DNA from 2 places in the Faecalicatena contorta genome. Region 2 is predicted to be linked to the other one. Evidence: predicted binding sites of a transcription regulator. Region 2 holds the regulator's gene; the other holds the start of a gene.
What was found. The regulator Rex, encoded in region 2, represses fermentation and respiration genes when NADH is low (regulators of the CRP and FNR family bind a similar motif). The targets are predictions, from matches to a motif close to ATTGTTAANTANTTAACAAT.
Positions count from the first base shown of each region.

Region 1: a site for Rex is predicted at 2,875-2,894, ahead of MWG26_RS10875 (acyl-CoA carboxylase subunit beta). Genes of this name have one in related genera too.

Region 1 is NZ_BQNQ01000001.1:2,442,176-2,447,607, reverse strand. Features, by position in the region: gene MWG26_RS10890 (sodium ion-translocating decarboxylase subunit beta) at 1-135, opposite strand, end outside; gene MWG26_RS10885 (biotin/lipoyl-containing protein) at 156-524, opposite strand; gene MWG26_RS10880 (OadG family transporter subunit) at 542-1,315, opposite strand; gene MWG26_RS10875 (acyl-CoA carboxylase subunit beta) at 1,330-2,769, opposite strand; gene rbr (rubrerythrin) at 3,179-5,332, opposite strand.
Region 2 is NZ_BQNQ01000001.1:2,613,400-2,618,831, forward strand. Features, by position in the region: gene alr (alanine racemase) at 1-42, opposite strand, end outside; gene MWG26_RS11675 (NAD(P)H-hydrate dehydratase) at 39-1,544, opposite strand; gene MWG26_RS11680 (redox-sensing transcriptional repressor Rex) at 1,738-2,382, opposite strand; gene abc-f (ribosomal protection-like ABC-F family protein) at 2,635-4,560, shown strand; gene MWG26_RS11690 (NADP-dependent isocitrate dehydrogenase) at 4,822-5,432, opposite strand, start outside.

The DNA.
Region 1 (5,432 bases), 170 kb from region 2:
CGGCTCAAAGCCGTGCCTGATTGCTAAATATAGGAAAACACATGCAACAACGATCATAATCAGATTTCCAACGGTCAGATTCATAAATGCTGTCTGCTGCACGAGGTTTCCCAACGTATTTGAAATATATTCCATTTGTCAAACCTCCTGGTGAACTAGTTTAATGTAGCTAAGACTGCTCCTGATTCAACGGCATCGCCTACTGCTACATTAATGCTAGCAACTGTTCCTGCCTCTGGGGCTACTACAGGGATTTCCATCTTCATGGCTTCGATAATAACGACTGCATCTCCGGCCTGAACACTCTGTCCTACGTTTGCTTCGATTTTAAATACTTTTCCGGCTGCTCCCGCCTTAACCTCGATACCGCCCGCTGCCTGCGGAGCCGCTGCTGCAGGCGCCGGAGCCGCCTTCGGTGCTGCAGCTGGTGCTGCTACAGGTGCTGCTGGTGCCGCGCCTGCGCCCTTTTCTTCTACGGTTACATCATATACATTGCCATTTACTGTAATTGTATAATTCTTCATCTCTTATATCCTCCTGATTAACTCCATTTATTTGACTTTCTTCTCTTGATTGAACGGACTATAAATCCATCCGTAGAAGTGCCTTCAGCCGCTGCAATCGCTGCTGCTATAACTGCGGCAAGCTCTCCATCATGATCCGCGGCCTGCGGTACTGCCGGCGTTGCTGCAATTGGCGCTGCAGCCGGTGCGGCCGGGGCTACGTTTGCTTTTTTACTGAATTTCTTTTCAATAGCAGGTATAAACTTAAATAAAGAAATTATAAAAGAAATGAAAATTAATACAACAAATACAGTACCCATTCCAAGGACTGTATTGAGCCCTGCCTTTTCCAGTATCTCGCCTGTCGAATAATCTGCACTGACCGTCAGGCTTTCCATGTTCATCTTTTCATCAAAGGTAAATGAAATTTCACCTTTTCTGTCTTCAAATACTGCTTTTGCCGTTAGTGTTGCACCACTGTTCGTGGTTGCCAGCTCATAACTGTCAACACTGGTAACAGCGCCACACTCATTAATGCCAGCCTTCCATGCCTCAATAATAGTCAGGAAGTTATCTCCTTCAACCGGAATCCCCGACTGCATCAAAGTCAGATTCAGTTCCAAATCTGACATATCCTCGAATCTGTTAAGATCATCATCTGTCATGCTGCTGAAACTCTGTACAATTGTGTCAGCGTAGCTTTGCAATGTAGCCTGGTCATATTCTGCTGCGTCTTTTGCTTTACTGCCGCATCCTGTAAAACTGAAGATGAGGAGAAAGACTAGAGCTAATAAACTGATTTTTTTCTTCACTTTGCCTCACCTCACTAAACCGTACCGTGTTTCTTATCCGGATGGTCCTCTCTTTTTGTGAACAGCATTTCGAATGCTCCGATTATATATTTTCTGGTCTCTGCCGGTTCGATCATCGCATCCACATATCCTCTTCTTGCAGCTGACAGCGGGCTTGACTGCAACGCCTTATATTCTGCCGCCTTTTCTTTGAGAATATCAGCGTCTGCATCAGCATACATAATCTTAGCTGCCAGTGTGGAGTCCATCATACCGATCTCTGCTTCGGGCCATGCATAGACCATATCTGCCCCGATAGATTTACTGTTCATAGCAACATATGCGCTGCCATAAGCTTTTCCAACAATAACATTTACTTTTGGAACTGTTGCATTGGCAAATGTATAAGTGAGTCTTGCAACTGCTCTTGCCATGTTCTTCTCTGATTCCATCGTTGCAGCAAATCCTGTAACATTGGTCAGTGTGAGAACCGGAATAGAAAATGCATCGCAGAAATTCACGAAATCAATCGCTTTTTTGCAGCCATCTACAGAAAGGGCTTTATCGAATGCCTCCGCCACATTGCCTTCGGCGTCGTATACTTTAGAACGGTTTGCAACAGCGCCTACTGTCATGCCGTTCAGACGGATAAATCCGGTTACCATATCTTTTGCGTATTCTTTCTTTGTCTCAAAGAAAATATGATTATCAGAAAGTTCTGCCAGTGCAATGCCTGTATCTTCTGCGGCATTCGCAATGTCAGCACAGAGACGGTTAAGGTCATCCGTACATTCTGAATAAGAAAGATCGTCTTCATTATTGGCAGGAATCATACAGATTAACGCGCGGATCTGTCCCAGAATATCGGTTTCATTACCGATCACGTCTACCAGACCTGCATGTTTGCTCTGATATTCTGCTGAGGAAGTATCACACTTAGAATCAATGTTGCCTTCCAGAGCATTTGGTGAATTTACAAACAGCTTTCCTTCTTTACTCTCCATAAAAGTAAAATCTGTCAGCCCAGGCACAACTGCTAAGCCGCCGCCACACATTCCAAAGACAGCAGTTATCTGTGGAATCACGCCTGAAGCCATGGACTGTTTGAAGTATAAACTTCCGAAAGCTTCCAGCGCATCTGTAGCCTCCTGAAGTCTCAGTCCTGCACAGTCAACCAGCCCGATAACTGGTGCTCCCATTTTCATTGCCATGTCATAAATATTGGCGATTTTCTTCGCGTGCATCTCACCGATCGCGCCCTTTAAAACTGTAGCGTCCTGGCTGTACACATAAACAAGATTACCGTCAATTACCCCGTAACCGGTGATCACACCGTCAGCCGGAGTATCTTTTGCCTGCAAGTTGAAATCAGTGCTTCTTGCTGTAACAGCACCGCCGATCTCAACAAAGCTTCCCTCATCAAGCAGCATGGCAATTCGTCTGCTCGCTGAGTTTTCTGTAGCGTTGTAGCTCATAATCTAGCCCTCCATATTATTTAATTTGTTTGAAATAAAACCAAAATTTCTGCCTATTCTAGTATATACTACTTAACCCAAAATTTCAATTCATAAAATCCAAGATTTGATATTTTTTTCACATACTTTTCTTCCGATCAACGCCAAAACCACAATATCTTGTATAAAAATGTAAAATCTCAGGGCATGCAATACAAGTCTGCTGTTTACAATTTTATGATTATTTTACTTGACAATCATTTTACGATGCACTGTCCGGTAAACATAAAACAGCTCCCGTGAGACGCGTAGATCAATTATTTCCTGATTACGCCTCCCCGGGAGTCCTGCCGGGCTCTTACATTCTATTCAGCTTCCCTGCTGCTTTCCGCCTCCTCAGCATAACAGCAAGTTACTTATTTTCGATGTACTAGTAATTGTGTGCCTGACGTTCAAAGTAAGCCTTTGGATACTGGCAGACCGGGCATACTTCCGGTGCGTCGGCCCCTTCGTGTATATAACCGCAGTTTCTGCACTTCCACCCAAGCGGCGCTTCCCCGGCAAATGTCTTATTCGCCTTATAGTTCTCCAGAAGACGCAGATACCGCTTTTCATGCTGTGCTTCGACCTTCGCTACAAGCTCAAATTTAGCCGCTATCTCATCGTACCCCTCCGCTTTAGCTTCCTCTGCCATCCGTTTGTACATCTGGGTCCACTCTTCGTTCTCGCCTGCAGCCGCATCCACCAGATTCTGCTCCACATCGTTGATCCCATGGAATGCACGGAACCACATCTTTGCATGCTCACGCTCCTGCTCCGCTGTCTCCAGGAAAATGGCTGCCATCTGTTCCAGTCCGTTTTCCTTCGCCACATCCGCCCAATATGTATACTTATTTCTCGCCATAGATTCCCCGGCAAAAGCTTCCATCAGATTTTTTTCTGTCTTAGAGCCCGGCGCCGGCTTTCCTGCTGCACCAGCTGGTTTCGGTGCTTTTGCCGGCGCTTCCTCTTTCAGTTCCTGAAACCTGTCTGCCGGTACCTTACAGATCGGACACTCTTTTGGCGGATTTTCTCCCTCATGAATATATCCGCATACACTGCATTTCCATTTTTTCATAATACCTGTCTCCTTCTCAATTATGTTTTCTGTTTCTTCTATATATAATACCACTTTTTCCAGCTCCTGGGATTTCTGTTTGTCCGGATTCTTTTTTCCCTCCGGCCCTAGATCATTAGATCTGTCTCTATAAGTCGTATGAAGCATCTTCTCTGCCAAACCACTTAACGGAGACTTATAAAATTCTCTGTAAAGTTTAGTGATTTCGGGATTTTCATGGCTTAGCCTCAGCTTCATGTGTGCATCCCTTTCATATAGCGAAGAAATCCGTGCGTTTCTGATTTCATCGCTCATTGGAATCTCCGTCTTTGGCTGGCCTCCCCCGCCGATACAGCCGCCGCGGCATGCCATTACTTCAACAAAATCATAATGGACGTCCCCATGTTTCCACTGTTCCAGAAATCTTCGCGCGTTCTCCGTACCATGGATCACTGCCAGCTTCAAATGAATACCGCTGATCTCCACATCCGCTTCTCTCACACCGTCCATTCCCCTCACGGGCTCGAGATTCAGGAAATCTTCCGGAGGATTTGTCCCGCTCACAAGATAATACGCCGTGCGGGCCGCTGCTTCCATGACTCCGCCAGTGTTCCCGAATATGACACCGGCACCGGAAGCCTCCCCCATTAATTCATCGTATTCACTTGTCCCTACGCTGCTGAGATCTAAGCCATCCTCCCGCATCCAGCGAGCCAGTTCACGCGTTGTGATGACATGATCCATGTCACGGAGGTCTTCGTTGGAATAATAGTCGGCAGAATCCCGCATTTCCTCCCGGCGTATTTCAAATTTCTTCGCAGTACAGGGAGTAACGGCAACATTTACGATTTTATCTGGATCAATTCCCCTCTGCTCCGCAAAATAGGTCTTTATCGTAGGCCCCTGCATTCCAATAGGGCTTTTTGACGTGGAGATATGCGGGAGCACCTCGGGATAAAATGTCTCAACAAACTTAACCCATCCCGGGCAGCAGCTTGTAAACTGGGGCAGTACCCCTTTACTGCCTGTAATTCTCTCCACCAGTTCTGAGGCTTCCTCCATAATGGTCAGATCCGCTGCAAAATTCGTATCCAGCACATAATCCGCACCGAGTGCCCTGAGTGCAGCCACCATCCCTCCTTCCACAAAACTTCCGGGCAGCATTCCGAACTCTTCCCCAAGTCCGACCCTGACTGATGGTGATGTACTGAATATAACAACCTTATCAGGATCTTTTATTGCCTTCCTGATTTCCCGATACTCGTACACTTCTGTGATTGAACCTGCCGGACAGACATTTGCACATTGTCCGCAATGTATGCAGATCGCCTTATCTCCAGTGCTCTCCAGTGAATAAAGTTTTCCTACCCCAATCTCCTCCTCACACACCCGCCTGCACTGACCACATTTTATACACAGATCTTCCTGCCTCATTATGGAGGGGTTATCCTGATCAATTGGTATCCTGATTTTTGTATACTGATGCATCGCAGCTCCTTTCTTTCCTCTCAATATTAATAATGATTACTATTATTATAATGTCATAATTTGGAAGGTTTGTCAAGAACTTTATGTTGTTTTTCGCGAA
Region 2 (5,432 bases):
ATCCAGGTCTACCCTGGCAAATACCCTGTTAAACTGTTTCATTGCTCCATACTCTCCTCTGTTCTTTTTAGGCAGTCCCCGATTCCCGCCGTTAAATCTTCTGCCAGCACACTGTAGGAACCCCTGGCGGCTTTGGCCTCGTCTCCTGCGCAGGCGTGCAGGTATACTCCGCAGACAGCCGCCTCATAAGGCTTCAGTCCCTGCGCCATCAGCCCTGCAATGACTCCCGCGAGCACGTCTCCGGCCCCGGCCTTTGCCATGGAACTGTTTCCTGCAGTATTGACGAATATCTGACGATCCCACTTGGCCGCAATTGTACGTGCATCCTTTAAGACGCAAACAACACCAGCTCTGTCTGTAAAAGACCTGGTCATCTCGAAACGCTTTTCCTGCAGCTCTGTAACAGAACAGCCCAGCAGGCCGGACATTTCTTTCAAGTGCGGGGTCAGGACAATGGGCCGCTCCCGCTCTTCAAGCAATTCCGGATGGCACCCCAGTATATTCAGTCCATCTGCATCTATCACGCAGGGAATCTGAACCTCTTTCACGACCTGAGTTAAGATACTCTCCGTAACACGGCTCTGTCCCAGCCCGCAGCCAATGCAGACCACATCCGCCCATGCGAGGAGATCACGAATGGCTTCTTCCTCATATTCAGTATAAGTGCTGACAATCGCTTCCGGTAAAAGCTGCTGCAATATCACCCGGTTATCTTCATGTGTATAAATCCGGACCAGACCCGCGCCGCATCTATACGCGGCCTTCGCACTCAGATATGCGGCGCCCGACATACCGCGGCTTCCGGTAATCATCAGGATCTTCCCATAGGTTCCTTTATGTGAATTGGGCCTTCGGGGCGGGATCAGCTCCGGCAGGTCCGATTTTTCAAATGTGTAGCAGACACCCGGTTCTTTTTCAAAAAGCTTCCGGCTGATTCCGATGGATACGGCAACAGTTTTTCCGGCATATTGGCAGCCTGGATGTAAAACACAGCCCAGCTTTTCGCACTCAAAAGTAACCGTCAGATCGGCTGAAAATGCCGTCCCTAGTACCTTTCCTGTGGCTGAGCAGATGCCGGAAGGGATATCTATGGCAACCTTCTGCCCCGGCAGCGCATTCATCTTTTTAATATTTGCCGCGTATGCTCCCGAGACTTCCCGGTTCAGGCCCACGCCGAAAACGGCATCCACTATAACAGTATATTCCTTCCTGCTGATTGTTGTTACTACAGGAACACCGCAATTTTCAGCGATTTTCATTTGCTGCATGCAGTCAGGAGACCTGGATTCTTCGTTTCCGATGAAAGCGGCCTCAACATCACAGCCTTTTTCTTTTAACAGGCGCGCAACTGCAAAGCCGTCGCCGCCGTTGTTGCCGGAGCCGCAGACCACCAGCGTTCTGTGTGTATTGATCTTTTCCTGCTCCATGACGGCCACTGCCGCCAGAGCAGCCCGCTCCATAAGCACCATAGAGGGAATCCCGATCTCATGGATCGTGTAATTGTCAGCTTTCTGCATCCATTCACCGGTAGGCAGATATCTCATATACTCACTCTCCTTTATTTTTATAGAGTTTCGCTTGTGAAACCCGCGTCCGCAGCGGCCGCACTGGCATCTGCCTCTAATACCACTGTGCGTATCCCCAATGGGATTGTATCTGATAGGCGCACGTTTCCTAATAAGCGAAATAACGTGCAACGAAGGCGCAGCACCTTTGTTACACGTTTTATATTATTAATCAATTATCATGTTCTTCATTGTAACGGCTGATATTATAGGACAGTTTCATCAAACTATCAGACAAATGTACACTTTCTACGATCACATCATCCGGCAGGTGCAGATCAGTGTGCGCAAAATTCCATATGCCCTTGATACCATTCTCAACAAGCATATCGGCTACTTCCACCGCTTTTGACTTTGGAATCGTCAGTGCGGCAATCTCTATGTCCGTATTTTCAACAAATTCTCTCAGGTCGTCCATCATACGGATCGGGATTCCTCGTATTGTTACCCCTTCCAGTCTTGGATTCACATCAAAAATACCCTGCAGTATAAAACCGCTCTTTTCAAAGGCCGCGTAATTGGCAAGCGCCTGCCCCAGGTTACCCGCTCCTATTATGATTACGTTATGTTTTCTGTTCAGTCCCAGAATCTTTCCGATCTCTGTATAGAGATACTTAACATTGTATCCATATCCCTGCTGGCCGAAGCCACCGAAGTTGTTTAAATCCTGGCGAATCTGAGATGCAGTGACGCTCATCTTCTTGCTCAGGTCATTTGATGAAATCCGTTCTACTCCTGCATCCAGTAATTCTCCCAAATATCTGTAATATCTGGGCAGCCGTCCAATTACCGCACGTGATATCTCTCTATCTTCCACAGCTATCCCCTCCAAACTTAATCTATTTCATATTATATAGAATTGTACGGGCAAAGTCAAATTTTAGTTGTATTTTAAACTATTTTCGTTATAATGAAATAAGTATACTCAAAGGCATCCCGCAGCTCATGCCCCGCGGACAGGTTTTCAGCATAGCTGAAAATTAATGCTTATTTTTTAAGACAACAAGCGGGGTTCGGCGGCTGAAGTACAACTGGGAGGCCCGATACAGAAGACAACAGGAGGTTTCTTATGATACTTGCATGCCATAATCTCAATAAAGCTTTCGGTGGACAGGTCATTGTCAGAGACGGCTCTTTTCATATAGAAGACAGGGAAAAAGCGGCTCTGGTCGGAGTAAACGGGGCTGGAAAATCCACCATTCTAAAGATGATCGTAAAGGAAGAGCCAGTCGACAGCGGTGAAATTGTAGTTACAAAAGGGAAAACTCTCGGATATCTTGCACAGCAGCAGAAACTCGAGGGCGGCCGCTCCATATATGAGGAAGTAAAGACAGCAAAGGCTGATATTATCGAGTTGGAAAATCAAATCCGTGCTATTGAAAAGGAACTGAAGTCTCTGAGCGGTGAAGCCCTTCAGAGCAGGCTCGATACCTATCACCGCATGATGTCATCGTTTGAGGCACAGAATGGTTATGCTTACGAAAGCGAGCTGACAGGCGTCCTCAAAGGACTTGGTTTCCAGGAGGAGGATTTTGACAAAAAAACGGACACCCTCTCCGGAGGCCAGAAAACAAGAGTTTCCCTGGGAAAATTGCTCCTCACAAAACCCGATATTCTGCTTCTGGATGAGCCAACAAACCATCTGGATTTGAACTCCATCACCTGGCTGGAGACCTATCTGCTGAACTACCCGGGCGCTGTATTTATCGTCTCCCACGACCGTTTCTTCTTAAACAGGGTGGTTACAAAAGTGGTGGAGATCGAACATGGGACTGTCCGGATGTACGCCGGCAACTACAAGGCCTATGCGGACAAAAAGCAACAGATCCGGGACGCCATGATGAAAGAATATCTGAACCAGCAGAGGGAAATCAAGCATCAGGAGGCCGTCATTGAAAAACTCCGTTCATTCAACCGTGAGAAGTCTATCAAGCGCGCGGAAAGCCGTGAAAAACTGCTAGATAAGATGACGCTGGTCGATAAGCCCCAGGAGGCGGCGAAGGAGATTCATTTTTCTCTGGAACCCTCTTGCCTGAGCGGCAACGACGTGCTTTCAGTGGAGGGGCTGTCTAAGAGTTTTGACAGTCAAACCTTATTTACGGATATCAGCTTTGATATCAGACGCGGCGAACATGTGGCTGTAATCGGTGACAACGGCACCGGGAAAACCACGCTGCTTAAGATTATCAATCAAGTGGTTCCCCCGGATACGGGCTCCTTTACCCTGGGATCTAAGGTGAGAATCGGTTATTACGATCAGGAACACCATGTGCTGCATGACCAAAAAAATATATTTGACGAGATTTCGGATGACTATCCAACCCTAAATAATACGCAGATCAGAAATACGCTCGCCGCATTCCAGTTTACCGGTGATGACGTGTACAAACTGATCGGGGACCTGAGCGGCGGCGAGAAGGGTCGCGTATCGCTGGCAAAATTGATGCTTTCTGAGGCCAATTTCCTAATCCTCGATGAGCCCACAAACCATTTGGATATCACCTCAAAAGAGATATTAGAAAAAGCGGTTAACGACTATACCGGTACCGTATTATACGTCTCACACGACCGCTATTTTATCAACCAGACAGCCACCCGCATATTAGAGCTGGTGAATCAGACCTTTGTAAACTATATCGGCAATTATGACTATTATCTGGAGAAAAAGGAGGAACTGACGGCCGTCTATACTTCCCCTGCAGCCAGGGGAACGGATAATTCTGGTATTCCGAAGGAATCTGTTTCAGACGCAAAACTGAGCTGGCAGGAACAGAAGGAACAGCAGGCCAGGGAGCGCAAAAGACAGAATGAACTGAAAAAGACGGAAGAACGCATCACTGTACTGGAAGAAAGAAATGAAGAGATCGATGAGCTGATGACTCATGAAGATGTGTATTCCAACTCGGTCAAATGCCAGGAACTTGCTGCAGAAAAGGCTTCCAATGAAGGGGAACTGGAGATTCTCTATGAAAAATGGGAAGAACTTGCAGAATAAGGCCAAAATGGGGAAGCCCACTTCAACTCCTTTCGAACAAAGCGGGCAAGCCCACCTCAAATCCCCATCTCCTCACTTATGAGGGGCTTGCACACTTTGACGCCGCCGCGATGCCGCTTTGCGGCTATATACCTTATCGCGGCGTGTGCATCCCCCGCAGGGCTTTTCTGATCTAGGAAATTCCTTTGAAATTTCCTAGATCAGAAAAAAGGACCGCATGCAGAGCTGCGTGCCGGTCCGTTTTTGTATTGTAGATAAAATTTACAGCCTTGCTGCAATCGCTTTGATAAAGTCCTCACTGTTGAGAACCGTCGGATTCTCAATCGTTGTAATCAGCGCCAGATCTTTTGTCATGCTTCCGGATTCTATTGTGTCAATGGTCGCTTTTTCCAGTCTGTCTGCAAATGCCATCAAATCATGGTTTCCATCCAGTTCTCCGCGCTTTCTTAAAGCTCCGGTCCATGCAAAAATGGTTGCAACTGAGTTGGTGGATGTCTCCTCTCCCTTGAGGTGCTTGTAATAGTGGCGCTGTACGGTTCCGTGGGCAGCCTCATATTCATAATATCCGTCGGGAGACACAAGCACGGATGTCATCATAGCGAGTGATCCAAATGCTGAGGATACCATGTCGCTCATGACGTCGCCGTCGTAGTTCTTGCACGCCCAGATATATCCGCCCTCTGATTTCATAACACGTGCTACTGCATCATCAATCAGTGTGTAGAAATACTCGATCCCGGCAGCCTTGAATTTTTCATCGTATTCAGCATCATAGATTTCCTGGAAAATGTCCTTGAATGTGTGGTCATATTTTTTGGAAATCGTATCTTTTGTCGCAAACCAGAGATCCTGTTTTGTATCCAGAGCATAGT